Regions from separate parts of the Halomonas sp. JS92-SW72 genome, predicted to be linked through region 1. Evidence: predicted binding sites of a transcription regulator. Region 1 holds the regulator's gene; the other holds the start of a gene.

What was found. The regulator PhoB, encoded in region 1, activates phosphate uptake and scavenging genes when phosphate is short. The targets are predictions, from matches to a motif close to TGTCATANNNNTGTCANA.
Region 2: the regulator PhoB is predicted to act here: its motif matches at 6,558-6,575, upstream of phbB (acetoacetyl-CoA reductase).

Annotation. Positions count from the first base shown of each region.
Region 1 is NZ_CP032147.1:2,390,602-2,406,373, reverse strand. Features, by position in the region: gene D1793_RS11275 (acyl-CoA thioesterase) at 1-269, opposite strand, end outside; gene D1793_RS11270 (phosphate ABC transporter substrate-binding protein) at 413-1,363, shown strand; gene D1793_RS11265 (ABC transporter permease subunit) at 1,439-2,626, shown strand; gene pstA (phosphate ABC transporter permease PstA) at 2,623-4,158, shown strand; gene pstB (phosphate ABC transporter ATP-binding protein PstB) at 4,187-5,002, shown strand; gene phoU (phosphate signaling complex protein PhoU) at 5,026-5,754, shown strand; gene cysZ (sulfate transporter CysZ) at 6,001-6,732, shown strand; gene D1793_RS11240 (copper chaperone PCu(A)C) at 6,793-7,278, shown strand; gene phoR (phosphate regulon sensor histidine kinase PhoR) at 7,340-8,659, opposite strand; gene phoB (phosphate regulon transcriptional regulator PhoB) at 8,661-9,350, opposite strand; gene ubiA (4-hydroxybenzoate octaprenyltransferase) at 9,432-10,325, opposite strand; gene D1793_RS11220 (chorismate lyase) at 10,513-11,061, opposite strand; gene D1793_RS11215 (FAD-dependent oxidoreductase) at 11,137-12,297, shown strand; gene D1793_RS11210 (HU family DNA-binding protein) at 12,361-12,636, shown strand; gene D1793_RS11205 (hypothetical protein) at 12,722-13,078, shown strand; partial or broken gene recG (ATP-dependent DNA helicase RecG) at 13,133-15,212, opposite strand; gene D1793_RS11195 (hydrogen peroxide-inducible genes activator) at 15,209-15,772, opposite strand, start outside.
Region 2 is NZ_CP032147.1:3,375,080-3,390,851, reverse strand. Features, by position in the region: gene D1793_RS15925 (branched-chain amino acid ABC transporter permease) at 1-801, shown strand, start outside; gene D1793_RS15920 (branched-chain amino acid ABC transporter permease) at 814-1,893, shown strand; gene D1793_RS15915 (ABC transporter ATP-binding protein) at 1,897-2,676, shown strand; gene D1793_RS15910 (ABC transporter ATP-binding protein) at 2,673-3,404, shown strand; gene D1793_RS15905 (benzoate/H(+) symporter BenE family transporter) at 3,489-4,700, shown strand; gene D1793_RS15900 (universal stress protein) at 4,771-5,592, shown strand; gene D1793_RS15895 (hypothetical protein) at 5,664-6,044, shown strand; tRNA gene D1793_RS15890 (tRNA-Met) at 6,382-6,458, opposite strand; gene phbB (acetoacetyl-CoA reductase) at 6,647-7,393, shown strand; gene D1793_RS15880 (DUF349 domain-containing protein) at 7,507-10,293, opposite strand; gene minC (septum site-determining protein MinC) at 10,556-11,305, shown strand; gene minD (septum site-determining protein MinD) at 11,366-12,184, shown strand; gene minE (cell division topological specificity factor MinE) at 12,181-12,441, shown strand; gene sbcB (exodeoxyribonuclease I) at 12,519-14,006, shown strand; gene D1793_RS15855 (insulinase family protein) at 14,120-15,772, opposite strand, start outside.

The DNA of each region.
Region 1 (15,772 bases):
ATCGAGCTGTGGCCGATCTCGCAGACGGTGGTGTAGATGTTGACCATGGAGCCCACGCGCACCGGGCAGAGGAAGTCCATGGCCTCGATGGCCACGGTGGCGGTGCGGCCATGGGCCTCGCGACCGGCGGCCAGCTCGGCGGCCTGGTCCATGTGGGCCACCAGCCAGCCGCCGGCGATGTCGCCATGCAGATTGGTGTCCTGACGGCTGGCCAGCAGTTTCAGGGTGAGCTCGCCCCGGGGAGCGGGGATATCGTCGAGGTCTGTCATGAAAGTGTCATCATCCTGGCTTGTTATTGTGGCCGTAAGCGACAAGAGGCGTACGGATGTCTGAATCGGGGGTCATGGTATATGCAGTCGCCGCCGCCCACCAGCATGGCCCCGTGGCCCGCCGCAGGGGCGGCGGCAGGCGTATGACATGGCGGCAGCGGGCGGCGATGGGCTGTCTGGCACTGCTGCTGGTGTGGGCGCCGGGCCTGGCCCAGGCGGATGCCGACGAGGTGGCCGGTACCCTGGGGGCCGTGGGCTCCGATACCCTGGCAGGGCTGATGCTGCACTGGGGGGAGGCCCTGGCCGAGCAGTACCCGGCGGTACGCCTGCAGCTGCAGGCCAGCGGTTCGTCCAGCGCTCCCACGGCGCTGATCGCTGGTACCACCCGCCTGGGCCCCATGTCGCGCCCCATGAGCGAGGCCGAGCGGGCGGCCTTCGTGGCGCGCCACGGCTATCCGCCGCTGGAGCTCGAGGTGGCCCGGGATGCCCTGGCGGTGGTGGTGCATCGCCACAATCCGCTGGAGAGCCTGACCCTGGCCGAGCTGGATGCGCTCTTTTCGGACACCCTGCGCTGCGGTGGCGAGGCCCCCATCGAGCGCTGGTCACAGCTCGGCAGCGGCCTGCCCGAAGGGCGCGTGCGGCTGCATGGCCGCAACGTGGCCTCCGGCACCCATGACCTCTTTCGCCTGCGCGGCCTGTGCGGGGGGCGCTTTCGGCTCGACGTCAACGAGCATCCCGGCTCGGCCGCGGTGGTGGCGGCGGTAGCGGCGGAGCCCGGCGCCATCGGCTATGCCGGGCTCAACCACCTGACGCCCGCGGTGCGCGCCGTTGCCCGGCGCGACAGCGAGAGCGGCGAGCTCCACCCGCCCAGCGCCATGATGGTGAGCCGCGGCGACTATCCGCTTTCGCGCAGCCTCTATGTCTATGTCAACCGGCCGCCGGGGGCGACCCTGCCCGGGCCCGAGCGCGCCTTCCTCGAGCTGGTGCTCTCCGACGCCGGCCAGGCGGTGGTGAAAGAGCTCGGCTTCGTGCCCCTGACCCCGGCCGAGCGTGAGCGCCAGAGGCGCCGTCTCGAGGGCCATGGAGGCCGCTGAGGCTGTCACCCAACTGTCATCAGGATGTCGTAAAGTGTTGTCATCACCCTTGCCGATGATCGACCGGGAGCGGCCATGATCGACCCTTTGCCGCCCAGGGCCCAGCCGCGCCACCAGTGGTGGCGGCGCCTGCGGGACCGCCTGGCGACCCTGCTGATCACGGCCGGCGGCATCGGCGTGGTGGCGGCGGTGCTCGCCATCGGCCTCTTCCTGGCCCTGGAGGTGGCGCCGCTGTTTCTCGAGGCGGACTCGGGCGTCGGCTGGCGCGAGCTGTGGCAGCCCCGCTGGCAGCCCGGCACCCTGCCCGGGGAGTCCCCCCTGTTTGGCCTGCAGCCGCTGGCCTGGGGCACCCTCAAGGCGGCCTTCTGGGCGCTGCTGTTCGCCGTGCCGCTGGCGCTGGGCGCGGCCATCCACTCGGCGCTCTATATGCCGCCGCGGCTGCGCAGCCGCCTCAAGCCAACCCTGGAGCTGATGGAGGCGATGCCCGGCGTGGTGGTGGGGTTCGTCGCCGGCCTGGTGCTGGCCCCCTGGGTGGAGCGCCACCTGGCCGGTGCGCTGGCGCTGGTGGCGGTGCTGCCGGGGGGGCTGCTGCTGGCCGGCCTGGCCTGGCGGCGGATGCCGATGCCTTGGCGGCACCGACTTCCCCAGGGTTGGGCCGGGCTGTGGCTGATGCCTTGGCTGGCGCTGCTGGCAGGCCTGGCGCTGTGGCTCTCGCCCTGGCTCGAGTCGCTGCTGTTCGGCGGTGACCTGCGCGGCTGGCTGGAGGCGCACTTCGGGCTTGGCTATGCCTCGCGCAATGCCATGATCGTTGGCCTGGCCATGGGCTTCGCGGTCATTCCCGGTATCTATGCCCTGGCCGAGGATGCACTCTCCGGCGTGCCGGCGAGCCTCGGTGAGGGCGCTCAGGCGCTCGGTGCGACTCGCTGGCAGAGTCTGTGGAAGGTGGTGCTGCCGGCCGCGGCCCCGGGGGTCTTCAGCGCGGTGATGATCGGCGCCGGCCGCGCCGTGGGCGAGACCATGATCGTGCTGATGGCCAGCGGCAACACCGCGCTGATGACCCTGAGCCCCCTGGAGGGGATGCGTTCCCTGGCCGCCACCATCGCCATCGAGCTGCCCGAGGCGGTGCCGGGCGGGGTCCACTACCGGCTGCTGTTCCTGGCGGCGCTGGCGCTGTTCGTGTTCACCTTCCTGGTCAATACCCTGGCGGAGCTGGTGCGCGCCCGGCTGCGCCGCCGCTACCGCCGCCTGGGGGGACTGTCATGATCGGCCCCGGGCGCGCTCGGCTGCCCCGCGGCGAGGGGCCCTGGCCGTGGCTGGCCGCCGGCAGCGTGGCGCTGTCGCTGCTGCTGCTGGCCGGGCTCCTGACCCTGCTGGCGGTGCGGGGGATGGGGCACTTCTGGCCGTCGCCCCTCACCCTGGTGACCCTGGAGGATGGCCGCCAGCTGGCCGGCCAGGCGGTGCGCGAGGAGCGCCTGCCAGGCGGCGAGAAGCGCGAGCGCCTCTACCGCACGGCCAATCGCGACCTGGACGGCGCGATCTGGCGCTGGGTGGCCGTGGACGAGATCGCCGAGGAGAGCCGCCCCCGGGACCTGGTGGTGCTGGAGCGTACCCGCTGGGGCACCTTCCAGGGGCGCCTGTTGGCCCTCGAGAGTGCCGCAGGGCGCGTCGAGGGGGAGGCCGCCTGGGCGGCCCTGCAGGTGCGCCTGCAGGAGCTCGCGGCCCTGAGGGCGGAGCGTGATCGCCTGCGCGACGAGGTGGTACCCCTGGCACGGCGGCTGGACCGGGATCCCGAGGCCGACAGCCAGCTGGCCCGGGCCAATGCGCGCATCCGGGTGCTTCAGGCGCGCATGGGGGGGACTCGCCTGGTGCTGGAGAGCGTCGACGGGCGTCGCCTCGAGCAGCCGCTGGATCAGGTGCTGCGCGCCTGGCGGCCCAACGCCATGTCGCCCCCGGCCAAGGTTGCCGCCTGGGGCCAGGGCGTCTGGCGCTTCCTCGCCGAGGGGCCCCGCGCCGCCAACACGGCCGGCGGGGTGTGGCCGGCGATCTTCGGTACCGTGCTGATGGTGCTGCTGATGTCGGTGGTGGTGACCCCCTTCGGCGTGCTGGCGGCCATCTACCTCAACGAGGTCGCCCATCAGGGACGCTTCACCCGGCTGGTGCGCATCGCGGTGCGCAACCTGGCCGGGGTGCCCTCCATCGTCTATGGGGTCTTCGGGCTCGGAGTCTTCGTCTACGGCATCGGCGGCACCCTGGACGAGTGGTTCTTCGCCGACCAGCTGCCCTCGCCCACCTTCGGCACCGGCGGTCTGCTGTGGGCCTCGCTGACCCTGGCGCTGCTGACCCTGCCGGTGGTGATCGTGGCCACCGAGGAGGGGCTGGCGCGGGTGCCGGACCACCAGCGCGAGGGCGCCCTGGCGCTGGGCGCCACCCGGGTGGAGATGCTGACCCGGGTGATCCTGCCGATGACCGCCCCGGCCATGCTCACCGGGGTGATCCTGGCCGTGGCCCGGGCCGCCGGTGAGGTGGCGCCGCTGATGCTGGTGGGGGTCGCCAAGCTGGCGCCCCAGGTGCCGGTGGACGGTGACTTTCCCTTCCTGCATCTTGAACGGAAGTTCATGCATCTGGGCTACCACATCTACGACGTGGCCTTCCATGGGGACGATGTCCAGGCGGCGCTGCCGCTGGTCTACGCCACCGCGCTGCTGCTGGTGCTGGTGATCCTGGTGCTTAACCTGACTGCAATATTCCTGCGCCATCATCTGAGGGCGCGTCACGGGGCCCTGCCGCGCCGCTAGCGGCAGCGCCCGAGGAGTGAGGAACCCGATGTCCGTCTTCCCGTCGCCACGGTCCGCTGCCGGCGGCCCGATCATCGACTTCGACCCGGCCGCCTGTTGCCTGGAGATCGAGGGGTTGAGCCTGGCCTACGGGGAGACGCCGGCGCTGCGCGAGCTCTCGCTGCGCGTGCCGCGCCAGCGGGTCACCGCCTTCATCGGGCCCTCGGGGTGTGGGAAGTCGACGCTGCTGCGGGCCCTCAATCGGCTCCACGACCTCAACGACGAGGTGCGGCTTGCCGGGCGGATTCGCCTCGAGGGGCAGGATATTCACGCCCCCGAGGTGGAGGTGGCGGAGCTGCGCCGGCGGGTCGGCATGGTCTTCCAGGCGCCCAACCCCTTCCCGATGTCGATCTACGACAACGTCGCCTTCGGGCTGCGGCTGCAGGGGGGGATCCGCAAGCGCCAGCTGGACGACATCGTCGAGTGGGCGCTGCAATCGGCGGCGCTGTGGGATGAGGTGAAGGATCGCCTGAGGAGTTCGGCCTGGGCGCTCTCCGGCGGCCAGCAGCAGCGCCTGGTGATCGCCCGCACCCTGGCGGTGCGCCCCGAGGTGCTGCTGCTCGACGAGCCGGCCTCGGCGCTGGATCCGATCTCGACGCTGAAGATCGAGGAGCTGATCCGTAACCTGAAGTCACAGCTGACCCTGGTGCTGGTCACCCACAACATGCAGCAGGCGGCGCGGGTCTCCGACTACACCGCCTTCCTGCAGGAGGGCGAGCTGGTGGAGTACGGCCCCACCGACAGGCTCTTCACCAATCCGCGCCTCGTGCGCACCGAGAACTACATCACCGGGCGCATGGCCTGACGGCCGGCCCCAAGGAGAGTCCCATGGACATCACCAGCGATATCCACAGCCGCCACATCTCGCGGCAGTTCAACCAGGAGCTCGAGGAGCTCAAGACCCACCTGATGGCCATGGGCGGCCTGGTGGAGAAGCAGATCCAGGAGGCGGTGGCCGCACTGCTCGAGGGGGACTCCGACCTGGCCCGCCGGGTGGTGGAGAACGATCGCGCGGTCAACGACATGCAGATCAAGATCGACGAGGAGTGCACCCAGGTGCTGGCGCGCCGCCAGCCGGCGGCCTCGGACCTGCGCCTGGTGCTGGCGGTGATCCGCGCCGCCTCCGATCTGGAGCGCATCGGCGACGAGGCGAGCAAGATCGCCCGCAACGCCGCCGACCTGATCGCCGCCGATAACGGCACCCGCGGCTTCGTCGAGGTGCGCATGATCAGCGAGCACGTGCGGCGCATGGTGCGCGATGCCCTGACCTCCTTCGCCCGCTTCGATACCGAGCTGGCGCTGAAGCTGGTGCATGAGGACGAGGAGGTGGACGAGGAGTACCGCAGCGCCATGCGCTCGCTGATGACCTTCATGATGGAGGATGCCCGCTCGATCTCGCCGATCCTCAGCTTGATGTGGATCCTGCGCGCCCTGGAGCGCATCGGCGATCACGCCAACAACCTGGCCGAGTACGTGGTCTACCTGGTCAAGGGGCTGGATATCCGCCACACCGACCCCGAGGACCTCGACGAGCAGGCAATCACCCGCAAGGGATAGGCCTGACTCGGTCGACCGTCATGCTCGAGGCTGTTCCGGCGACAGGTCTTCGAGTGGGCGCTGTGAACCCATCCTTGGGCGCTACCGACGCCATCCCTGGCGTAAGACCCCCTCTTCGACCTGTCCCCGGCGCCTCTCGCTCATTGCAACGGTGCATGGGTTGACGGTCCCTCTGGATTGGCTGTCAATGACGCAGGCCACTGCCCCTGGCGGTGGCCTTCGTCGTTTTCCCGTGAAGGAATCACCATGCTTGATGCCGTCACCGCCCTGGCCCGGGGCACCCGCCTGGCCTACTCCCGCGGCCTGCGCCGCTACGTTTTCGTGCCCATCGTCATCAACCTGCTGGTCTACGGGGCCATGTTGCGCTTCGTGCTGGCCAACTTCGGCGGCTGGCTGGAGGGCTGGATGGCGCTGGTGCCGGCCTGGCTTGGCTGGCTCGAGTGGCTGATCTGGCCGCTGTTCGTGATCAGCCTGGTGGTGATTGTCTTCTTCACCTTCACCCTGGTGACCCACCTGATCGCCGCCCCCTTCTACGGCTTCCTGGCGGCCAGGGTGGAGGCGGTGGCCACCGGGCGGCCACCGCTGGACGATCGCGGCCTCATGAAGACGGCGGTGGATGCCCTGGGGCGCGAGCTGGTCAAGCTGGCCTATATCGCGCCAAGAGCCCTGCTGCTCTTCCTGGTGAGCTGGATTCCCGGGGTGAACCTCGCCGCCCCGCTGCTCTGGGCGCTCTTCTCCGCCTGGGTGATGGCGATCGCCTACCTGGACTACCCCATGGACAACAACAAGGTGAGCTTCGCCGAGATGCGCCGACGGCTGGCGGCGCGCTGGTGGCAGAGCCTCACCTATGGCGGCTGCGTGACCCTGGTGACCTGGATTCCCCTGGCCAACCTCTTCCTGCTGCCCGGCGCGGTGTCCGGTGCGGTGCTGATGTGGGCCGAGCACTATCGCGACCTGGGCGCTCCCGCGGCGCGTTGAACGAGGCCCGGCAGGGCGGCTGCTATGCTCGGGGGACATCCCGACAAGGAGCCAACCGCCATGCGCATGCCCGTTATCCTGCTGCTGGCCGCCGGCCTCGCCCTCCCGGGGCTGGTCCAGGCCCATGAGTATGAGCTTGAGGACCTGGTAGTGGTGCACCCCTTCGCCACCCCGGCGCCGCCCGGCGTGCCCCATGCGGCCGCCTATGTGGATATCCGCGTGGAGGGGGAGACCCCCGCCGTGCTGGTCGGCGCCCGCACCCCGGCCAGCGAGTCGGTGGAGCTGCACGACATGCAGATGGAGGAGGGCGTGATGCAGATGCGCCGGGTCGAGCGCATCGAGGTGCCCGCGGGCATCACCCAGACCATGCGGCCGGGTGGCGGCTATCACCTGATGCTGATGGACCTGAAGGCGCCGCTGCGCCTGGGCGAGCGTTTCCCGATGACCCTGGAGTTTGCCGAGCGCGGCGAGGTCGAGGTGGAGGTGTGGGTGCAGAGCGCCGAGCGGGGCAGCGAGGCCGCCGACGGCCACCACCATGACCTCTGAGCATCATCATGACCTCTGAACATCCCCATGACCTCTGAACATCATCCGGCGAGGGAGGGGATCAGGCCCTGTCGGTGGTGGCCTGGGCCTCCTGGCGCTGGCGCAGCCGCGCCGCGGGGAAAAGGCAGCGGAAGCGGGCGCCCTGGCCCGGGCGGGAGTCGATCTCCAGGCGGGCGTCGTGGCGCAGCAGCACATGCTTGACGATGGCGAGGCCAAGCCCGGTGCCGCCGGTGGCGGCGCTGCGCCCCTTGTCGACGCGATAGAAGCGCTCGGTGAGCCGCGGCAGGTGCACCGGATCGATGCCCTCGCCGTTGTCCTCCACCTCCAGGCAGGCGCCGTCGCCGTGGGGCCGCCAGCGCAGCACGATGCGGCTGCCTTCGGGGGTGTAGCGCACCGCGTTGAAGGCCAGGTTGGAGAGGGCGCTGTGGATCTCCTGCTCGCTGCCGAGCAGTGACCTGGGTTCCACCAGCTCCACCTCGACGGTGTGGCGGCCGGCGGAGAGGGCCGTCGCGTCGCGCTGCACGCTGCCCAGCAGGGCGTCCATGCCCAGCGGGGTGTGGTCCTCGCCGCCGCGGTCGATCTCCAGGCGCGACAGCAGCAGCAGGTCGCTGACCAGGTTCTGCATGCGGCTGGTCTGCTCCTGCATACTGGGCAGCCCCCGGGCGAAGCGCGGCGGCAGCTGGTCGGCGTAGGTGGCGTAGGTCTCCAGGTAGCCGGCCAGCACGGTGAGTGGGGTGCGCAGCTCGTGGGAGACATTGGCCACGAAGTCGCGGCGCATCTCCTCCAGGCGGTGCAGGCGGGTGATGTCGCGGGCCATCAGCAGCCGCTCGTCATCGCCGTAGAGGGTGATCTGGAACTGCAGCACCATCTGCTCGTCGATGGGCGAGGGCAGCGTCAGCGGCTCGCGGTAGTCGCGGGCATGGAAGTAGTCGATGAAGCGCGGATCGCGCAGCAGGTTGGTGATGTGGTGGCCGCGGTCATGGGCGGCGTTGAGCCCCAGCATGCGCTCGGCGGCGCTGTTCCACCACTCCATGTCGCCGTGGCGGTCGAGCATCACCACGCTGTCGCGCATCGCCTCGGAGGACTCCTGGATGCGCTTGATGATCCCGAGCAGCCGCTCCTGGGTGTGGCGCTGCCCCTTCTGGTAGCGGTAGAGACGGTCGAACAGCTCGCCCCACACGCCCGTGGTGGCGGGAGGCTCGGCCTGGGGGGTGAGGGTCAGCCAGCGGTGGAGGCGGTAGAGCTGGCGCAGATGAAAGCCCAGGCAGGCCGCGAGGCCGAGGGCCAGGCCCGCCCAGGCATGGGACAGCAGCCATCCCACCAGCAGGCCGATGCCGGCCAGCAGCAGAAGTCGCCATAGCTCCCGCCTCCAGAGGCCCACGTCAGCCCTTGGCGGAGAACCGGTAGCCGGTGCCGCGCACCGTCTGCACCAGGTGCTGGTGGCGCTCGCCCAGCGCCTTGCGCAGGCGGCGGATATGCACGTCCACGGTGCGCTCTTCCACGTAGACGTTGCCGCCCCACACCTGGTCCAGCAGCTGGCTGCGGGTGTAGGCGCGCTCCTGGTGGGTCATGAAGAACTGCAGCAGGCGATACTCGGTGGGGCCCATCTCCACGGGCCTGCCGCTGGCGCTGACCCGGTGGCTCACCGGATCGAGCAGCAGGCCGTCGACCTCCACGGCCTCCTCGACGCCCTGGGGCGTGGCGCGACGCAGCACCGCCTTGAGGCGGGCCACCAGCTCGCGGGGAGAGAAGGGCTTGGTGATGTAGTCGTCGGCGCCGGCCTCCAGCCCCTGGATCTTGTTGTCCTCCTCGCCCTTGGCGGTGAGCATGATGATCGGCAGTTCGGCGGTGGTCGGCTCGCGCTTGAGGCGGCGGGCCAGCTCGATGCCGCTGGTGCCGGGCATCATCCAGTCCAGCAGCACCAGGTCGGGCTGGTGGTCGACCACCATGGCATGGGCGGCCTGGGCGTTGTCGGCCTCGAGGACGCGGTAGTCGGCCATCTCCAGCGCCACCGCGATCATCTCGCGGATCGGCGCCTCATCATCGACGATCAGAACGGTCTTGGCGGTCATCCGGAAGCCTCGGCACAGTGACGGATCGATGACGATCTCACCATGCCAGTATGACACTCGCGTGACAGGACCGCCCGCCTGTCATGCGCCGGCGGCCGGCCACAGGCTGAGGGCGATGCCGGCGAACACCAGCAGGCCCGACCAGTGGTTGTTGAGGAAGGCCTGGAAGCAGGGATCGCGCTCGCGCTCGCGGATCAGGAACTGCTGGTGCACGAAGGTGGCCGCCATGCCGGCCAGGCCCAGCCAGAAGAAGCCGCCGAAGCCCAGACGCAGCCCCGCCCAGGCCAGCAGCAGCAGGGTCAGGCCCTGCAGCAGGCCGATCATCAGCCGGTCGGCGCGGCCGAACAGCACGGCGGTGGACTTGATGCCGATCTTGAGATCGTCGTCGCGGTCGACCATGGCGTACTGGGTGTCGTAGGCCACGGTCCAGGCGACATTGGCGGCGAACAGCAGCCAGGCCTCGAAGGGCACATGGCCCAGCACCGCGCCAAAGGCCATGGGGATGGCCCAGGAAAAGGCGGCGCCCAGGAAGAGCTGGGGCAGGTGGGTGTAGCGCTTCATGAAGGGGTAGATGAAGGCCAGCGCCACCCCCACCAGAGAGAGCATCACCGTGAACAGGTTGGTGAACCAGACCAGCACGAAGGCGGCCATCACCAGGATCAGGAACAGCGCCTGGGCCTCGCCCTCGCTGATCCGCCCGGTGGCCAGGGGGCGCAGCCGGGTGCGCTTGACGTGGCCGTCGAAGTGGCGGTCGGCGTAGTCGTTGACCACGCAGCCGGCGGCGCGCATCAGGTAGACCCCGGCGATGAAGATCAGCAGCACGCGGCGGCCGGGGATGCCCTCGGCGGCCACCCACAGCGCCCACAGGGTGGGCCACATCAGCAGCCAGGTGCCGATGGGGCGGTTCAGGCGCATCAGCTGCAGGAAGTCGGGCACCCGGGCGAGGCCCGTGGGGCGCATCAGGGAACGGTCCATCTCTACCTCGTAAGAATTTTCTTTATTGGCAGACGGTGTTAAGCGGCGGGACTGTTCCGGCGACAAGCCTGCGAGGAGGCGCTGTGAATACTTCCTTGTACGCTACCGACGCCATCCCTGGCGTAGGACCTCCTCTTCGGCTTGTCCCCGGCGCCCCGCCCGTCGGCATCGGAGACTGGCCCAGAGCCTAGCGCGAAGGGAGACCGAGGTCATCCGCCATGGCATCCAGGAACCACTCCTGCACCAGCACCCGGAAGTCGCCGCGGCGAAACACCGAGCGGCGCCCCCAGGGGCCCGTGGCGGCGTGGAAGCCGGCGGGGGCGGTGGTCACCTCGATCTCGCCGCGCTCGAGGCCCGGCTGGCGGAACAGCCAGGAGCCCAGCGAGCGCTCGCCCAGGTGGGCCAGCTCGTGTTCCGGCAGGCCCGAGAGCGGCGCCACCGAGCGCGCCACCACCCAGGGGCGCTCCCCCAGGCAGAGCGCCACCTCGCGCAGCCAGGCGCGCTGGCCGGGGGCGATGCCCAGCGCCCTGGCCTCGTCGCGGCGGGGCGTGCCGAGGCGCTGGTCGAGCAGCCGGACGCGGAAGGGGCGCGGCGCACCGGCCTCGGTGAGGCGCAGGGTCAGGGAGTCCCGGGAGCCGACCCAGCGGTGCCAGGCGGGGCTCATGGCCGGCCGGGAGGCGGCCAGGGGGATCCAGTGCGCCAGGGCGCAGGTGTCGGCAGGTGGCAGGTCGGACACCGTCGGGCTCCGCGTCGCTTCAGGGGCGGCTAGTGTAACATGCGGTGCCATCCCCACCCCTGAGCGAGGAGGCCCATGAGCGCTCCCCTGACCATTATCGGTTCCGGCATGGCAGGCCTTGGCCTGCTGCGTGCCCTGCGTGCGCTGGATGCCGAACGCCCCGTGACCCTGATCACCGCCGACGGCGGCGATGACTACGCCAAGCCGCTGCTCTCCACCGGTTTCGCCAAGCGACTGCCGCCGGATCGCCTGGCGGCGCGCAGCGCCCTGCGGGTCGCCGAGGAGCTGAATGCGGTGGTGCGCACCCATACCCGGGTCGAGGCCATCGACGCGGCAGCGCGCACCCTGCGGATCGGCGCCGAGCGGCTGCCCTGGAGCGAGCTGGTGCTGGCCACCGGGGCGGCGCCGGCGGTGCCCTTTGCACTGCCCGCGGCGGTGGCCGGCCGGGTCTTTACCATCAACGACCTGGAGGACTATCGCGCCTTCCACGCCGCCCTGGCGGCGCTGGGGCGGCCGGGTCGGGTGGCCATCGTCGGCGCCGGCCTGGTGGGCTGCGAGTTCGCCAACGACCTGCTGGCGGGCGGTCATGAGGTAAGCCTGGTGGCCCCCGAGACCGCACCCCTGGCGCGGCTGCTGCCCGAGCCCCTGGGGCGTGCCCTGGGCGAGGCCTTCGAGGCGGCCGGCATGACGCTGGCGCTGGGGGGCGGGGTGACGGCCCTCGAGGACGCCGGCGCCGACCTGGGCGTGGCGCTGGACGATGGCAGCCACCTGATGGCCGACCTGGTGCTGGTGGCTACCGGCCTCAGGCCGCGCACCGCCCTGGCCCAGGCGGCGGGCCTCGCGGTCGGCGCCGCCGGCATCCACACCGACCGCTGCCTGGCCACCTCGGCGCCCGGCATCCACGCCCTGGGCGACGTGGCCTGCGTCGACGGGGTGAGTGCCATGTATGTGCAGCCGCTGCAGGCGAGCGCCAAGGCGCTGGCGAAGACCCTGACCGGCACGCCCACCCCGGTCGCCTACGGCCCCTGGCCGGTGGTGGTCAAGACGCCGCTGCTGCCGGTGGTGGCCCTGCCGCCGACCCGCCCGCCGGCGCGCTGGCGCATCGAGGGGGAGGTCGGCGATCTCACCGCCCTGGCGGAGTCGGAAGACGGTCGTTTGATCGGATTTGCGTTGACAGGGACCTGTGTCCGTCGGAAAGTTGAACTGGCGCGGGTTGCGCCGCCGTTGCTAGGCTAGATCTTCGACAACAAGACCCCGGCGACAGGCGCCCGGGGAGTATGCCAATACCAGGAGGGCAGTATGCGTAAGCCAGAACTCGCCGCGGCGATTGCCGAGCGTGCCGATCTTTCCAAGGACAAGGCGAGCCAGGTGCTCAACGTGATCCTCGACGAGATCACCGGTAGCGTGGCCCAGGGACAGGATGTGTCGCTGATCGGCTTCGGCACCTTCACCGTGCGTGAGCGTGCGGCGCGCACCGGCAAGAACCCCCAGACCGGCCAGCCGCTGACCATCCCGGCCAGCAAGACGGTGGCCTTCAAGCCGGGCAAGGGCCTCAAGGACGCGGTGGCCAAGTAAGACACAGCAAGGCGCCAGGCGGCCCGCTGCGGTGGGCCGCGGCGGCCTTCCCCTCCATGGATTCGGATTCGGTGGCGAGATCGACATGAAGCTGCGACTGATGCTCTGGCTGCTGGCCTTCCTGCTCAAGCGCGCCCTGCGCCGCAAGGCCCGCTTCCGCGAGCTGCTGACCGAGATGCGCGGCCTCGACTGGGGCATCGCCACCGAAGACCTCGCCATCGCCCGCCACTACCGGATGAGCCCCCGCGGTATCCAGTCCGGGCGCGGCCTGCCGGTGGACCTCGACCTGGAGCTGCGCTTCGAGGACGAGGCCACCGCGCTCCAGGTGCTGAGGAAACCCACCCAGCAGGCCTTCCTCGACGGCATGATGGCAGGCACCGTGCGTCTGGTCGGCGATTCCGCCGATCTGCAGAAGCTCCAGAAGCTCCTCCGGCACCTCTGAGCCACCTCTGGCCCCTCACCCTTGCCTCGCTGCCCGGCCCCTGGGGTCTGAGGGTCACACCTGCCCGTAGCGGCCCGCCTCCTCGCCCAGCCAGCGCCTGACCAGCGGCCGGCTCGCCTCCGGGTGGATGGCCAGCAGCGCCTCGGCCAGCGGAGCGACGCGCTCCAGCAGGTCGGCGTCGCGCTCCAGGTCGGCGATCTTCATCTGGGCCAGGCCCGTCTGGCGGGTGCCCAGCACCTCGCCGGGGCCGCGCAGCTCCAGGTCCTTCTCGGCGATGCGAAAGCCGTCGTTGGTCTCGCGCATCACCGCCAGGCGCTCCTTGGAGTGGGCCGAGAGCGGTGGGTGATAGAGCAGCACGCAGAAGCTCGCGGTGGAGCCGCGCCCCACCCGGCCGCGCAGCTGGTGCAGCTGGGAGAGCCCAAGCCGCTCGGGGTTCTCGATGATCATCAGGCTGGCGTTGGGCACGTCGACCCCCACCTCGATCACCGTGGTGGCCACCAGCAGGTCCAGCTCGCCGGCCTTGAAGGCGTCCATCACCGTGGCCTTCTCGGCGGCCTTCATGCGCCCGTGCACCAGGCCGATGGCCAGTTCCGGCAGGGCCTCGGTGAGCTCGTCCCGGGTCGCCTCGGCGGCCTGGCACTCCAGCACCTCGGACTCCTCGATCAGGGTGCAGACCCAGTAGGCCTGTCGCCCCTCGGCGCAGGCGTGGCGGATGCGTGCCACCACCTCGGGGCGCCGCTCGTCGGGCATCGCCACCGTCTTCACCGGGGTGCGCCCGGGGGGCAGCTCGTCGATGATCGAGACGTCGAGGTCGGCGTAGGCGCTCATCGCCAGGGTGCGGGGAATGGGGGTCGCGGTCATCACCAGCTGGTGGGGCGTCAGGCCCCCGGCCTCGCCCTTCTCGCGCAGGGCCAGGCGCTGGTGCACCCCGAAGCGATGCTGCTCGTCGACGATGGCCAGGCCCAGGCGCTGGAAGTGCACGTCGCCCTGGAAGAGGGCATGGGTGCCCACCACCATGCGCGCGGCCGTCCTGGATGGCCGCCTTGGTGTCCAGGCGCGCCTTGCCCTTGAGCTTGCCGGAGAGCCAGGCCACCTCGATGCCCAGCGGTTCGAACCAGGCCCGGAAGGCGCGGTAGTGCTGCTCGGCGAGGATCTCGGTGGGCGCCATCATCGCCGCCTGGCAGTCGCCGGCGATGGCGGAGAGCGCGGCCATGGCGGCCACCACCGTCTTGCCGGAGCCCACGTCGCCCTGCACCAGGCGCAGCATGGGCACCTCCCGGGCCAGGTCGGCGCCGATCTCGTCGAGCACCCGGCGCTGGGCGCCGGTCAGCGAGAAGGGCAGCTGGGTCAGGAAGCGCGCCTGCAGGCCGCGCCCGGAGGGCAGCGCCGGGGCGCCATCCTCCTGGATGCGCAGGCGCACCGCCTGCAGGCTCAGGCGGTGGGCCAGCAGCTCCTCCAGGGCCAGGCGGCGGCTGGCGGGGTGGCGGCCGCTGGCGAGGGCCTCGGCATCCACCTCCGGCGTCGGCTGGTGCAGCACGTGCAGGCAGTGGTGCAGCTCGGGCAGGCGGAAGCGGGCGCGCAGGTCCTCGGTGATCCAGTCCGGCAGCGCCTCGGGATGGGCCTCGAGCAGGGCCAGGGCCTGCTCGATCAGCGCCCGCAGGCGGGTCTGGTGGAGCCCCTCGGTGGCTGGGTAGATGGGGGTCAGGTGATCCTCCACCGGCGGAGCGTCGGCCTTGAGCAGGCGATACTCGGGGTGGTAGAGCTCGAGCCCGGTAGCCCCGGCGCGGGCCTCGCCGAAGCAGCGCAGCCAGCTGCCGGACTGGAACTGCTGCTGCTGGGCCGGCGAGAAGTGGAAGAAGCGCAGGCTGAGCAGGCCCGAGCCGTCGCGCAGCCGCACCAGCAGGCTGCGGCGGCGCCCGCGCACCACCTCGGCGGCCACCACCTCGCCCTCCACCACCGCCTCGTGGCCGGCGCGCAGGGTGCCGATGGGGGTGATGCGGGTGCGGTCCTGGTAGCGCAGCGGCAGGTGGAAGAGCAGGTCGGCCACGCTCTCGATGCGCAGCCGGGCCAGCTTCAGCGCCAGCGCCTCGCCGACCCCCTTGAGCGATGTGACCGGCGCGTCGAGTGCATTCATGCCGGCATGGTGTCGGCCTCGCGGCAGCGGGCGATGGCCTCGGTCACGGCGTCGATCGCCTTGGGCCGCGGGAAGCTGGCCCGCCAGGCGATGGCCACGGTGCGCGAGGGTGCGGGGGGAGCGAAGGGGCGGCTGACCAGCAGGCCGCTCTCGTAGTGGACGGTGCCGATGGCCGAGCGCGGCAGCACCGTGATGCCCAGCTTGGAGGCCACCATGTGGCGGATGGTCTCCAGCGACCCCCCTTCGGCGGTGAGGGTGTTGTTGGGGCTGGCCAGCTTCTGGCTGATGGCCGGGCAGGCCTCGAGGATCTGGTCGCGGAAGCAGTGCCCCTCGCCGAGCAGCAGCAGCCGCTCCTTGAGCAGCTCCTCCTTGTGGACGACCTCGCGCTCGGCCCAGGGGTGGTCGGCGGGCATCAGCACCTCGAACTCCTCATCGTAGAGCGCCTTGGTCAGCACGTCGGTCTCGGTGAAGGGCAGCGCCACGATGATGGCGTCCAGCTCGCCGCTTCTCAGCTTGCGGCGCAGGTTGCCGGTGAAGCCTTCCTCGATGTAGAGCGGCAT
Region 2 (15,772 bases), 980 kb from region 1:
TTCCTGATCGCCAGCGGTCTCACGCTCATCTTCGGCATCATGGGCATCATCAACCTGGCCCACGGCGCCATGTACATGATCGGGGCCTACCTGGTCTACGACCTGACCTTTCGCCTCGGCAACTTCTGGCTGGCCATCCTGGTGGCGATCCCCATCGCCATCGCGCTCGGCCTGATCATCGAGCGGCTGTTCCTCGACACGCTCTACAAGCGCGACCACCTCTACCAGGTGCTGCTGACCTTCGGCCTGATCCTGGTGCTCAACGAGATGCAGCGCATCATCTGGGGCGGCGACGTGCACAGCGTGCCGATCCCCGAGCTCTTCAGCGGGCGCATCCAGCTCACCGACAACCTGCAGTACTCCCACTACCGGCTGTTCGTGATGGGCGTCTGCCTGGCGCTGGCCGGCGGGATCTACTGGGTCATCCGCCATACCCGGCTGGGCATCATCATCCGCGCCGGCGCGGTCAATCGCGACATGGTAGAGGGGCTCGGCATCAACGTGCGCACCCTCTTCACCCTGATCTTCAGCGTGGGGGTGGCGCTGACCGCCTTCGCCGGGATGATCGCCGCGCCGCTCACCTCCATCGCCCCGGGCATGGGGGACAGCATCCTGATCACCTGCTTCGTGGTGGTGGTCATCGGGGGCATCGGCTCGATCAAGGGCGCCTTCTGGGGCGCGATCCTGATCGGCATGGCCGAGACCTTCGGGTCGGTCCTGATTCCCAGCCTGGCCAGCATGGTCATCTACCTGATCATGGCCGCCGTGCTGCTGGTCAAGCCACGCGGGCTGTTTGCCTGAGGGAGAATTGACATGTTGCATCGCTATCCCAAGCGCGTCGTCATCATCATGCTGGTGCTGACCACCTTCGTTGCCCTCTTCCCGCTGTGGGGCCCCGCCGTCTTCGGCGCCCAGAGCGACTTCATGATGGAAAAGATGACCCTGATGCTGATCCTGGCGCTGTTCGCCATGAGCCTGGATCTGCTGGTGGGCATCGTCGGCCTGGTCAGCCTCGGCCATGCCCTGTTCTTCGGCCTCGGCGCCTACACCCTGGCGCTGGCCAGCCCCGCCTTCAGCCCCGCCGCCATCTGGTGGATGATGCCGTTGGTGATGCTGGTCGCGGCCCTGGCCGCGCTGGTGGTGGGCTTCCTGGTGATCCGCACCAAGGGCATCTTCTTCATCATGACCACCCTGGCCTTCGGCCAGATGCTCTACTACTTCGTCAACACCTCGCGACATACCGGGGGCACCGACGGGGTCTTCATCATGTTCCGGCCCAGCGTGGAGATCGGCGGGAGCGTGCTGCTCGACCTCGACAACCCGCTGACCTTCTTCTACTTCTGCCTGGCCATGGTGGTGGTGGGCTACCTCTTCCTGCGCTGGCTGACCCGCTCCTTCTATGGCCAGGTGCTCGACGGCATCCATGACAACGAGCACCGCATGGAGGCGCTGGGCTATGCCACCAGCCACTACAAGCTGGTCGCCTTCGTGATCTCCGGGGTGATGGCCTCCATCGCCGGCATGCTGGCGGCCATGCAGTACGGCTTCGCCAACCCGGCCCAGCTCGGCTGGCACACCTCCGGCGAGGTGCTGATGATGCTGATCCTGGGCGGCATGGGCACCATCTTCGGCCCGATCCTCGGCGCCTTCGCCTACGAGATCCTGCAGCACACCTTCGAGCACATGACCACCCACTGGCCGATCCTGATGGGCATCACCATCATCCTCGCCGTACTGGTGCTGCCCCGGGGCATCGCCGGGCTGATCATCGACCCGCCCAGCCGCGAGTCGCTGGCCAAGTCGCCGCTGCTCAAGTGGCTGAAGCGAGAACCGGCCGCCACGCCCACCGAGCCGGCCAAGCCTGCCGTGTCTGCCACAAGCAAGGAGGGCTGAGTCATGAGTGCCACGACACATCACGACGTCCTGCTTGAGACCCGGGGCCTGACCCGCCGCTTCGGCGGCCTGGTGGCGGTCAACGACGTCGACTTCACGCTCCGCCAGGGCGAGATTCACGCCATCCTCGGCCCCAACGGGGCGGGCAAGAGCACCCTGATAAACCTGCTCTCCGGCGAGTTCCCGCCCTCCGAAGGCGAGATCCTCTTCCAGGGGCAGCCGATCCAGGGCAGGAAGGCGCGCCAGATCGCCCGGATGGGCATCGGCCGCAGCCACCAGAAGACCAACATCTTCCCGCGCCTCACCTGCCTGCAAAACTGCCAGCTGGCGGCGCGTATCCACCTGGGCGGCGTCTTCGGCAGCTGGCGCTCGCGCCATCGGGCCCTCGAGGTGGACCAGCGCGCCCAGGAGGTGCTGGAGACCTGCCAACTGGTGCATCGTGCCCATACCCCGGCCTCGGCGATGAGCTACGGCGAGCAGCGCCAGCTGCAGATCGCCATGGTGCTGGCCACCGCGCCCAAGCTGATGCTGCTCGATGAGCCCATGGCCGGCATGGGCCGGGAGGAGACCGCCCAGGTCACCGAGCTGCTCAAGGGGCTCTCGGACCGCTATCCGCTGGTGCTGATCGAGCACGACATGGACTCGGTGTTCCGCCTGGCCGATCGCATCACCGTGATGGTCGACGGCTGCGTGCTGGAGACCGGGCCCACCGCCCAGATCCGGGCAAGCGAACGGGTGCGGGATGTCTATCTTGGCCGTCATCATGAGGAGTCCGCCGCATGAGCGCTTCATCGACCGCGACCCCGCTGATCGAGGCGAAGGGTCTGCACACCTACTACGGCGAGAGCCATGTGCTGCACGGGATCGACCTCACCCTGATGCCCGGCGAGACCCTGAGCCTGATGGGGCGCAACGGCATGGGCAAGACCACCACCCTGAAGTCGATCCTCGGCTTCGTGCCGCCGCGCCAGGGGGCGGTCAGCATCAAGGGCAAGCCTACCGCCAAGCGGCGGCCCTGGCAGCTGATCCGCCAGGGCATCGGCTACGTGCCGGAGGGGCGCGGCATCTTCCCCGGCATCAGCGTGCGCGAGCACCTGATCATGGCGGCGCGCCCCAACGAGCGCGGCGAATCGCCGTGGACCCTGGAGCGGGTGCTGGACACCTTCCCGCGGCTCGGCCAGCGCATCAATCACGACGGCTCCTTCCTCTCCGGGGGCGAGCAGCAGATGCTCTCCATCGGCCGGGCGCTGACCACCAACCCTGACATGATCATCCTGGATGAGGCCACCGAGGGCCTGGCGCCGCTGATCCGTGACGAGATCTGGAAGATCATCCGCGAGATCAAGGCCTCCGGCATCGCCAGCATCATCGTCGACAAGAACATCGACAACCTGCTGGAGGTGGCCGACAAGCACCTGCTATTGGTCAAGGGCGAGGTGGTCTACAGCGGTGATTCCCAGGGGCTCAGGGAGGATCCGTCGATACTCGACACCCATCTGGGCGTTGCCTGACGCCGCAATTTTTAACCCAAGGGAAGCGCTGATTTATGTCGCGAGCGCAGCAATTAATCAGTGTTTTCCAAAACGGAGCCAATGATGCAGCTACACAAGGACTGGTCGATCCCCGCCGTCACGGCGGGCTTCGTGGCGGTGCTGATCTCCTACGCGGGGCCCCTGGCGATCTTCTTCCAGGCCGCCCAGAGCGCGGAGATCACAACGGCCATGATGACCTCCTGGGTCTGGGCGATCTCCATCGGCGCCGCCGCCTCCGGCATCCTGCTCAGCCTGTGGCTGAAGGTGCCGGTGGTGACGGCCTGGTCGGCACCGGGGACGGCGCTGTTGGTCACCCTGTTCCCGGGGCTGTCGCTCAATGAGGCGGTGGGGGCCTACCTCACCGCCGCGGCGATCCTCTTCGTGGTGGGCATCACCGGCTCCTTTGATCGCATCGTTCAGGCGATCCCGCCGGGCATCGCCGGCGCCATGATGGCGGGTATCCTGTTCCAGTTCGGCGTAGGGGTCTTCGTCTCTCTGGAGTCGGTGCCGGCGCTCGCCGTCGGCATGGTGATCGCCTACCTGGCCTTCAAGCGGCTCACCCCGCGCTACAGCCTGATCCTGCTGTTGCTCGTCGGCGTGGTGCTGGCCGTGGTGCTGGAGGGGGCAAGCCTGCAGGGCGTGTCGGTGAGGGTGGCCGAGCCGCAGTTCATCCGCCCCGAGTGGACCTGGAACGCGACGCTCAGCCTGGCGATCCCGCTGGTGCTGGTCAGCCTCACCGGGCAGTTCCTGCCGGGCATGGCGATCCTGCGCACCTCGGGCTACAGCACGCCGGCCAGGCCCATCGTCACCGTGACCAGCCTGACCTCCTTCGTGACGGCCTTCTTTGGCGGCATCACCACGGTGGTGGCGGCCATCACCGCGGCGATCTGCACCAGCAAGGAGGCCCATGAGGACCCCGACAAGCGCTACGTGGCCGGGGTGGCCAACGGGCTCTTCTACCTGGTGGGCGGCACCTTCGCCGGCACCATCGTGCTGCTCTTCACCTCCCTGCCCGGCGAGTTCGTGGCGATCCTGGCGGGGCTGGCGCTGATCGGCGCCATCACCAGCAACGTCAGCGCCTTCGCCGCCCACAAGGACCACCTGGAGGCCTCGGTGATCACCTTCATCGCCACCGCCTCCGGGATCAGCTTCCTAGGCCTGGGCTCCGCCTTCTGGGGCGTGGTGGTGGGGGCCCTGGCCTACCAGCTGCTGCACCGACCCTTCACGCTGTCGCGGCGGGATGCCACTGCGGCGGCTTCCGAGAAACAACAATAGGCGCCAGGCGCCGATCACAGACGTGCCGGGTCATTCCGACAACTCGCCCGGCGCTTCGAGGAGAACCTTCATGCAGACGATCCATGTGGCCCTGGACGAGACCGACCATTCCCTGCGCGGCCTGGCGCTGGGCCGTAACCTGGCGGCCCAGCTCGGGGTCTCCCTGAGCGTGGTATCGGTGGTCGCCGACCCGGCCCAGTCCGAAAGGCGGCGCGAGGCCCTCAGGGCTCGGCTGGCCGAGGAGACGACCGCCGGCCACGAGTCGATACCCGTCGAGGTGATGGTGAACGACAGCGCCAAGGACGCCCTGGCGAGCCTGGCCGACCAGGAGGGCGTTGGGCTGTGCCTGGGCGCCCACGGGCGCCGCCCGGTGCCGGAGATGCTGATCGGCAGCGTCACCGCGGGGGTGGTGCGCCGCGCTAGTCGCCCCGTACTGCTGTGCGGGCCCCGCTACGCGCCCGAGCGTCACGCCCGGGTGGAGGTGGTGATGGTATGCGTGGATGGCTCCCCGCTTTCCGAGGCGATGCTGCCCCACGCGGTGGCGCTGGCCGAGCGCTTCGGGGCGCGGCTGCAGCTGCTGCAGGTGATCGACGCCAGCGCCATGGCGGCGGCCGCCGGGGAGGGCAGCCCGGGCGACGTGATGGAGTCCGGCTACGTGCACGGCCTGGCGCGGCGCCTGGAGCGGGAGTACCGCCTCGAGGTGGACTGGGAGGTGCTGCACGGCACCCCAGCCGACGCCATCGTCAGCTACCTGGCCGATAGCCGCGACGTGATGCTGGCCATGACCACCCACGGGCGCAGCGGCCTCTCCCAGGTGGTGGCCGGCAGTGTCAGCCATGAGGTGCTCCACGAGGCGTGCTGCCCGGTGGCGGTGCTCAGGCCAAAGGGCTGATGCGGATCAATTTCTGGTCGCCTGAGGTGGGCTAGGCTGGGGGAAGCCGAATCACTACCGAGGGGGTCCCCATGCTCGCTATCACCTCTGCCATGCGCCGCATGGCCCACGCCTGGCGTTGCCGCCAGCAGCGCCAGGCGTGGAGCGCCCTGGACGCCGACCAGCAGGAGCTGCGGCTGCGCGACCTGGGGCTGGCACGCCTCGACGAATCGCTCTTCTGGTCCGGTGAGCGTTCGCCCCTGGAGCAGCTGCCGCGGATGATGGCGGTCTACGGCGTCGAGCATGCCGACACCATCCTGGCCGGCCCCGGCGTGCGCCGCGACCTGGAGCGGGTCTGCTCGCTCTGCCCGGAGAAGGCCCGCTGCCGGCGCGTGCTGGCCAGCGAGCCCGACGTGGATGCCTGCGGCTTCTGCCCCAATGCCTGCACCCTGGAGGCGCTGCGGCGGCATTGAGCGGCGGGAGGGGGGGGCCACATCGAGCCGTGAACTCAAGAAAGCCGACTCCAGGAGGAGCCGGCTTTTTTTCGGTATGATCGGGTCATCAGGCACAAAAAAAGCCAGAACCTCTCGGTTCTGGCTTTTTTCGGTATTTGGTAGCGGGGACCGCCGACCTTGGAACAAGAGGGAACCGATGACCGTCATCGGCCCCAAAGCAAAACGCCGGTTCCCTGGGGAACCGGCGTTTCGATATTTGGTAGCGGGGACCGCCGACCTTGGAACAGGCGCGAACCGATGCCGGGTCATCGGGCACAAAAAAAGCCAGAACCTCTCGGTTCTGGCTTTTATCATTTGGTAGCGGGGACCGGATTTGAACCGATGACCTTCGGGTTATGAGCCCGACGAGCTACCAGACTGCTCCACCCCGCATCAACGTGAGGCGCATTTTACAGGGATTACCCCTTTAGTCAAGGGTCCGGGTTCAAACGCTCGTCCCGGCACCGCTTCATGGTCCATACTCCGCGGAGTTGTCATCAAACTGGCAACGCTGCAAAGAATAATTGGTGTGCAGGCCGAGGTGGCCTGGCCACAGCGTCATGACAATCAGGGAGGTTACAATGGCCAACAACGCAATCGTTGCTTGGGTGACCGGTGGAACCGGCGGCATCGGCAGTGCCATCTGTCGTTCGCTGGCCGATGAGGGCTACCAGGTGGTGGCCGGCTACCACAATCCGGAAAAGGCCAAGAGCTGGCTCGAAGCCCAGAAGGCGGATGGCTACACCAACATCGATATCGCCGGGGTGGACCTGGTGGATTTCGAGGCCTGCGTGAACGGGGTCAAGGAGATCGAGGCGAAGCATGGCCCGATCGGCGTGCTGGTGAACTGTGCGGGCATCACCCGCGATGGCACCATGAAGAAGATGACCCCCGAGCAGTGGCACGAGGTCATCGACACCAACCTCAACAGCGTCTTCAACACCTGCCGCAGCGTGCTCGACACCATGCTGGAGCAGCAGTACGGCCGGATCATCAACATCTCCTCCATCAACGGCCGCAAGGGCCAGTTCGGCCAGGTGAACTACTCGGCCGCCAAGGCGGGCATGCACGGCCTGACCATGGCACTGGCCCAGGAGACCGCCACCAAGGGCATCACCGTGAACACCGTGTCGCCGGGCTATATCGCCACCGACATGATCATGAAGATCCCCGAGAAGGTGCGCGAGTCCATCCGCGAGACCATCCCGGTCAAGCGCTACGGCAAGCCGGAGGAGATCGGTCGCCTGGTGGCCTATCTGGCCCACGAGGAGTCCGGCTTCATCACCGGCGCCAATATCGACATCAACGGCGGCCAGTTCATGGGCTGATCGCCCCGGTTTCCTGCGCCCTCTGGTCACCGATCGACCAGGGGCAGACGTAACGACACGAAGCGCGAGGCGATCCCTCGCGCTTCTGCTTTTCTGGCCTCAGGGTTCTGGGCTCAGGGTGGGGGCAGGCGGGTCAGGCGCTCCAGCAGGCGATCCAGCTCCCCCACCTCGCGGCTCCACAGCGCCGGTGCGACCGGCCCCGTGGCCAGCAGCTCGCGCAGCACGCCGTGGACCTCCTCGGCGCGGGAGAGCTCGCGCCCGAGGTTCTCGTTGAGGCGCTCCACCTGGATCGCCAGGCGCAGCGGGTCGTCGCGATGGCTGACGCTGCCCACGGCGAGCAGGGAGAGATGCACCCGCACCCTCGCCAGGCGCTCCGCCACCTCCTCGTCGGCGGCGGGCGCCTGGCGCGCGGCGTTGCGGCGGGCGTGGGCGCTGCGCATGTCATCCTCCAGGCGCGGCGACTCGGGCAGCGCCACCTCGCGGGGCTCGCCGCCGGCCAGGCGCTCGGCGTCGGCTGCCAGGTGGGCGAGCAGCAGTGGCTGAACCTCTCGCCAGCGCTCCACCTCCTCCACCACGGCCAGGCGTTCGAGGCGCTCGCGTCGGGCGCGCACGATGCCCGACCAGCGCCGGCGCATGCCCTCGGTGCGGCGTCCGCCGGGGAGGGGCTCCAGAGCGGCGGCCTCGGCAATGGCGGAGGCGAGCACCGCCTCGTCGGCGCTGCCGGCGGGGTGCCAGGCGTCCAGGCGCTCGATCAGCGCCTGCATGGCCTCCTGGCGTTCCCGGGCCTGACGGATGCGGTCGTCGCGCTCGGCTTCCCGGGAGGCAAACACCTGGTCGCACAGGCCGCGAAACTCCCGCCACAGCGCCTGCTCCTCGCCCCGCGGGGCACGCCCCAGCTCGCGCCAGCGCTGCTGCAGCGCCTTGACCGCTTCGGCACGGCGAGCCGCGGGCATCGCCTGGCCCAGCAGGGCGCGCACCTGCTCGATGAGGTCGCGCTTGGTCTCGGCGACCGCCCGGGCGCGCTGGTCGATCAGCGCCTGAAGCGCATGGCGGATGCGGGCGAAGCGACGACCGATGGTCTCGGCCTGGTCGCGGGGCACCGGCGAGGCGCGTCGCCACTGGTCCCTGGCGCGGTCGCGGATCTCGCGCAGGGCATCGGGATCGGCCTCCTCGGCGGGTTGCTCGAGAAGCGTTTCCAGCTGATCGCAGAGGGCCTGTCGGGTGGCCAGGTGGGTCTGGCGCTCGGCGTCGAGGCGCTCGCGCCATGGGGCGAGCCGCTCGTGGATGCGGTCGGAGGCGGCCCGGAAGCGGGCCGACTGTTCGCGATTGGCGGCGGCGTCCCCCAGCGCCTTCCACTCCTTGACCAGCTGGCGGTGGCGGCGGTCCAGCGCGGCGTCGACGAGGCTCGCCTCCTCGGCCAGGGCCTCGATGGCCTGCAGCAGCTGGTCGCGCTTGGGACCGGCCACGAAGCTGCGCCAGTCGCGCAGCTCGGCGAGCCGAGCCCCCAGCTGTCGAAGGCGCGCACGCTGGGGCTGGGGCAACCTGTCGTCGAGCCCGTCGGCAGCCTGGCGCAGGCGCTGGTGAAGACGGCTGGCGCCCTTGAAGGCGCCGCGCTCCAGCAGGCTCTCCAGGTCGTCGAGGTCGGCGATGAAGCGGGCCAGGCGTGCCGTCTGGTCTTCCTCGTCGGCCGGGGCATCCGGCTGTGCCAGGCGCTGTCGGGCCCGCTGCAGCAGCGGGGCAGGGGCCAGGCCACGAGGCCAGTCGATGGCCCCCAGCAGCGCCGTGAGGCGGTCGTCATCGCCGTCGGTCAGGGCCCGCTCGAGCTCGTCGGCGCGCTCCTCCAGGCGCACCCAGGCCTGGCTGATGCGCTCGAAGCCTTCGCGAACGGCATCATAGCGCTGGCGGAGCACCTGGTCCGCCAGGTGCTGATCGGAGAGCGCCTGCCAGCGCTGGGCCAGCAGCTGCTTCTGAGCGCGCAGGCTGGCAATGTCCTGGGCAGTGACCACGTCGCTGCGCCCCAGGGCCTCGAGCCCCTCCTCCAGGGCCTCCACCAGCGCCTCCCTGGCCTGCTCGGCGTCCTCGCGGCGCGCCTCGGCGGCTTCGCTGGCGCGCAGCCGGGCCTCGTGGTCGCCGATCACCTTGCGACAGCGCAGGCAGGCATCGTGGTAGCGGCGCTCCTGAGTGGCGTCGGGGAGATCCTGAAGCGCCGTCCATTCGCGCTCCAGGTGGCGAAAGCGGCCGCCATAGAGCGGCTCCCAGGGGGCGGATGCGTGGCGCTCCAGATCGGCCAGCAGCCCCTCGCGGCGCTCCCGGGCGGCGGCCAGCTGCGCCGAGTCGGCGCGCAGGCGGTTGAGGCGCTCCCTGGCCCCGCGCATGACCTGGCGGTCGCGTCGCGCCTGCTGGGCCAGGCGAGCCAGTCCGGCTTCGCTCTCGACCCGTGCGGCGGCGGCGTGGCGCACGGCGGCGATGCCGTTGTCGCAGGCCTGGCGGATCAGGGCCTCCTCGCTGTCCAGCCTGGCCAGCGCCGCCAGGCGCAGCTGCTGGTTATCGCCCTTCAGACAGAGCTCGGCGAGCAGCGCGTCATCATCGAGCCGTTCGATCAGGGCGATGCGCGCGCCCAGCTCCAGGTGGCCGCTGCCGTCGGCGAGCAGGGCGATCAGCCGGTGGGTGAGCTCCGCTGAGGCATCGCCCCTGCCGAGCAGGGCGATCAGCCGCTCGGGGTCGTCGAGGCGAGCCAGCGCCTCGCACCGCACGCCGGGGTCCTCATCCAGGGCGAGCCGCTCCAGGGCCTGGCGGTGCTCCTCGCGGCTGAGATCGAGGCGTGCGACGGCCTGTTGCCGTACCAGGGGGGCGGGGTGCTGCCAGCGCGGGGCAAACAGGCGGCGGAGGAGTCCGGACATGGGCGATCCTGATCAAGGGGCGCATCACGCACCGGGACGCGCCAGTCGGTTATTGTCGGGTGGGCCGGGAAGAGCCGACAGGCGAGGCTCGGGCCTGGCCAGGGTATCTAAGCATGCGGTGCCGCTTCGGAAAAGCCCGTGCTGTGGCCGCCTGGAGACACTGACAGTGTAGGCTTGCTGGGCGTATGATCAGTTGCAGGGGGCGCGGCACTCGCTTAGCTTTGGTGGCGTACCCCGACCAACACCGATGTGGAGTTCGGCAATGAGCCTCAAAGTGGACAGGGATAGCATGGCCTTCACCTTCAAGGGCGGCATGCTGCCGATGACGGTGATGGAACTGAGCAGTGCCGACCCCGAGCGGATTCGAGAGCAGCTCGCCGGCAAGCTCAGTCAGTCCCCGGCCTTCTTCCAGCACACCCCGGTGGTGCTCAGCGTCGAGAAGCTCGACGAACCCCACCTGGCCCTGGAGCGGATCTGCGCGGTGTGCCGTGCCCACAAGCTGCTGCCGGTGGCGGTGCGCGGCGGTGCCGAGCCGGTCAAGCAGTCGGCCTGGGCGCTTGGCCTGGGCTGGTTCCCGCCCCTGGAGGCGAGCCGCCCCAGGAGCCTCGAGAGCGTGCCGCCGGTCGAGGCCGCGGTGGTCGCCGAGGAAGAAGCGGCGCTGACCTCCCCGCCGGGCGTGGCCAGCGGCGGGAGGATCTTCCGTGGCACGGTGCGCTCCGGCCAGCAGATCACCTCCCCGGAAGGGGACCTGGTGGTCATCGGTGCGGTGAACGCCGGCGCCGAGGTGCTGGCCGCGGGCAGCGTGCATGTCTATGGCGCCCTGCGCGGCCGCGCCCTGGCCGGCATTCATGGCGACCCCCTGGCTGCCATCTTCTGCCGTGAACTCCACGCCGAGCTGCTGTCGGTGGCCGGCAACTACAAGCGACTCGAGGACATCGACCCGCGCCTGCTGGGCGCCACGGTGCAGGTGCGCCTCGATGGAGACCAGCTCGGCATCACCGCGCTGACCTGAAGCACGGCAGGACCGAGACGGTCATCCTCTTACCACTCAATGACAGACAGGAAGCGACTCTTGGCCAAGATCATCGTTGTGACCTCCGGCAAGGGAGGCGTCGGCAAGACAACCAGCGCGGCAGCCATCGCCACCGGCCTGGCGCTTCGCGGCAACAAGACCGTGGTCATCGATTTCGACGTGGGGCTGCGCAACCTCGACCTGATCATGGGCTGCGAGCGCCGAGTGGTCTATGACCTGGTCAATGTGATCCAGGGCGAGGCCGGGCTCAGCCAGGCGCTGATCCGCGACAAGCGGGTCGACAACCTGCATATCCTGCCGGCCTCCCAGACCCGCGACAAGGACGCCCTGAGCCAGGAGGGCGTGGAGAAGGTGCTCGAGACCCTCGCCAAGGACTTCGACTACATCCTCTGCGACTCTCCGGCGGGCATCGAGCGCGGCGCCCAGCTGGCCATGTACTTCGCCGACGAGGCGATCGTGGTCACCAACCCCGAGGTCTCCTCGGTGCGTGATTCCGACCGCATCCTCGGCCTGCTGGCCTCCAAGACCCGGCGCGCCGAGCGCGGCGAGGAGCCGATCAAGGAGCACCTGCTGGTCACGCGCTACAACCCGGAGCGGGTCGACCTGGGCGACATGCTCAACCTCGACGATATCCGGGAGATCCTGGCCATCGACCTGATCGGCGTGATTCCCGAGTCCGAGGCAGTGCTGCGTGCCTCGAACCAGGGGGTGCCGGTGACCCACGATGCCGCAAGCGACGCTGGCCAGGCTTACACCGACACGGTGGCCCGCCTGCTCGGCGAGGAGGTCCCCCTGCGTTTCCATGAGTACCAGAAGAAGAGCCTGCTGAGCCGCATGTTTGGAGGTGTTCGCCGGTGAAACTGCTTGAATTCCTGAAGCGAGAGCGCAAGAAGACCGCGTCGGTCGCCAAGGAGCGGCTGCAGATCATCGTGGCCCACCAGCGCAGCCAGCGCGGTCAGCCCGACTACATGCCCCTGCTCGAGAAGGAGCTGCTGGAGGTGATCCGTCGCTACGTCCAGGTGGATGACGACGCCATCAACATCAGCCTCGACAGCGAGGACAACTGCTCGGTGCTGGAGCTCAACGTCACCCTGCCGAAGGGGGCTCCGGGCTGAGCAGGTCCGGCTGAGACCGGCGCGGGGCTGTGCTAGGCTGTGGCCTCCATCCCGTCTGACCGTCGGAGAGCCCGCCCATGGCGCCGCCCGCTGCCCCGCTGACCTTCCTGTGGCATGACTACGAGACCTTCGGTGCCGATCCGCGCCGTGACCGCCCGGCGCAGTTCGCGGCGATCCGCACCGACGCCGACTTCAACGAGGTCGGCGAGCCGGTGGAGTGGTTCTGCAAGCCCGCCGACGACTTTCTGCCCCACCCCCAGGCCTGCCTGATCACCGGGATCACCCCCCAACAGGCGCGCCGCCGGGGCCTGCCCGAGGCGGAGTTCGCCGGCCGCATCGAGGCGCTGATGAGTGCGCCCGGCACCTGCGTGCTGGGCTACAACAGCCTGCGCTTCGATGACGAGGTGACGCGCCACCTCTTCTATCGCAACCTGATCGACCCCTACGCCCGAGAGTGGCAGAACGGCAATTCCCGCTGGGACCTGATCGACGTGGTGCGGGCCTTCCACGCCCTGCGCCCGGCGGGCATCGAGTGGCCGCGCCGCGCCGACGGCGCGCCCAGCTTCCGCCTCGAGGACCTGACCGCCGCCAACGGCATCGCCCACCAGGGCGCCCACGATGCCCTGGCCGACGTGCGCGCCACCATCGCCCTGGCGAAGCGGCTGCGCGAGGCCAACCCCCGGCTCTTCGACTACCTGCAGGGGCTGCGCGGCAAGCGCGCGGTGGCCCGGCTGCTCGACGTGCCGGGGCGCAAGCCGGTGCTGCACATCTCGCGTCGCTACCCCGCCAGCCGCGGCTGCGCGGCCCTGGTGGTGCCGCTGGCCGAGCACCCCACCAATCCCAACGGCGTGATCGTCTACGACCTGTCGATGGACCCGACGCCGCTCTTCGACCTCTCCGCCGAGCAGATCCGCCAGCGGGTCTTCGTCAGCAGCGACGACCTGGCCGAGGGCGAGGAGCGTATTCCCCTCAAGGTCATTCACATCAACAAGTGCCCGGTGCTTTTCCCGGCCAGCGCGCTCAAGGACGTGGAGGGGCCGCACCGGGGCGAGTATGGCGAGATCGTCACCCGCCTGGGGCTCGACGTCGATGCCTGTCGCGAGCACTGGAAGCGCCTCGCCGCCCGCCCCGAGGTGGCGGCGCGGGTCAGCGAGGTGTTTGCCGCACCGCCCCCGGCGGGCCCGGAGGACCCCGACCTGATGCTCTACGCCGGCGGTTTCTTCTCGCCGGCGGATCGCCAGCAGATGCAGCGGGTGCGTGACAGCGACCCCTGGGACCTGGTGGGGGCGCGCTTCGCCTTCCAGGACCCGCGCCTGGAGGAGATGCTGTTCCGCTACCGGGCGCGCAGCTTCCCGGAGACCCTGGAGGGGGAGGAGCTGGCGCAGTGGGAGGCCTATCGCTGGGCGCGCATGAACGATGCCGCGGTGGCGGGCCTCACCCTCAAGGGCTTCGCCCGTGAGATCGAGCGGCTCAACCAGGGCGAACTCGGCGATCGAGAGCGCCAGGTCCTCGAGGAGCTGGTGATGCATGTGGAGGCGATCATGCCCCCTCAGGCCTTCGACTGAGCGCCCGAACATCGGCGATGCCTCGAGACCAAGAGGCCTTGAAGTGAAACAGCAGCGCCCGGCCATGGCCGGGCGCTGCTGTTGTTACGGGGCAATGCATGCCGGCGCGAGGCCTACTCCTCGATCTCCGGCAGCGGCTCCAGGTACTGGGCGAGGGCCAGCACGTCGTCCGGCTCGTCACCCGGGTCGAAGGCGACCCGGGCCACCGCCGCCTGGCGCAGCTCGGGCCACAGTTCGCGCAGCTCGTCGGCGCCGACCGCCAGGACCCGCTCGGCGAGTCGCTCGCGGCGGTCGAACTCGGTGTCGCCGAAGGACATCGCCTGCCACAGGCGGCCGGCGCGGCCGGCCAGGCTGGTATCGCGCTGGGTCAGGCGGTCGTGAACCGCCTGGCGATAGGGCGCCAGGGCCTCGTTCTCCAGGGCCGCCAGGGTCTCCTCGAAGTCGTCCAGGAAGGCGTCGATGCGCGCCTCGATCGCCTCGCTCCCGGTATCCGGGGACTGCACCAGCAGCGCGAGCCCCGGGGCATCGAGCATCGGCGAGTAGCCGGCGTGGACCACGTAGCCCAGCTGCTCCTCGGTGCGCAGCCGCTGGTAGAAGGGGGTGTCGATCAGCCGGCCGAGCACCGCCAGGCGGGCCTGGCTAGCCAGCGAGCGGTCGGGTCCCTGGAGGTAGCGCAGCACCACCGACTCCTCGCGGCTGGTGTGGGGGGTCAGGCTCGGCAGGTCGGTGTCGGCGCGCAGCGGCGTGAGGTCGGGAATGGCCGCTGCCGGAAGGCTCGGCGCCAGGCGCTCGGCGACCCGCCGGCCCAGGGCCTCGGCCTCCTCGGCGCCCAGGTTGCCCACTGCCATGGCCTCCAGGCGCAGCTCGGCCAGCAGGGCATCGCGGTAGTCGCGCAGGTCATCCGCGTCGAGCTCACGGCTCGCCTCCAGCAGGGCGGCGCTGGGCCACTGGGGGCGAACCAGCGCCTCGGCGAGGGTGCGACTGGCCTGGCGGTGCAGCGCCGCCTGGGGGGCGTTGCGCCACTCCCGCTGCAGCCGATAGCGCACCCGCGCCACGCTGGCGTCGTCCACCTCGCCCTCCTGCAGCTGCTCGAGCACCCGCTCCATCATCCGCTCCTGGCGGTCGCGCCAGCCGGAGAAGGCCAGGGTGATGCCGCGGGCGTGGGCATAGGCCTCGACGTGCTGGCCGGCCAGGCGTGCCGGGTAGAGGGCCTCGTTGAGGCTGTCGTCCAGCCAGCCGGCGAGCAGGCGGGCGAGGGCGGCGTCCCGGGCGGAGCTGGCCGCGCCGGGGTGCTGGAGGCTGAAGCGCCACTCCACCTTGGGGGTGTTGAAGGTGGCATCGGCCATGTGCCAGAGGTCGAAGGCCGGCTCCGCCACCAGCCGCCGCGGGCGCTCGTCCTGGCCGTCGAGCAGCTCGAGGTCCTCGGCGATATAGGGGTTGGGGGCGGGCAGGGCCAGGTCGGCGAGCGTCGGCGCCTCGTCGTGTCTGTCTTCACCCCAAGGGGCGTGGAACCAGGGGGAGCTCTCCTCGCCCTCCACGTCCGGGGCGCTGTAGAGGCGGATCAGGTTGTCGGGGGTGAGGGCGTCGAGGTAGGCCTCGCTGCGCTCGCGCTCGAAGCCGTCCATGCGATAGGCCGCATACTGCACGTCCTCCACCGGGAAGCGCGAGAGGTTCATGGCCAGGCGCATGGCCTCCTGCAGCGGCGCGCCATGCTGCTGGAAGCGGAACTCCTGCTCGGCAAGGCTCGCCTTCTCGTCGTAGCGCCA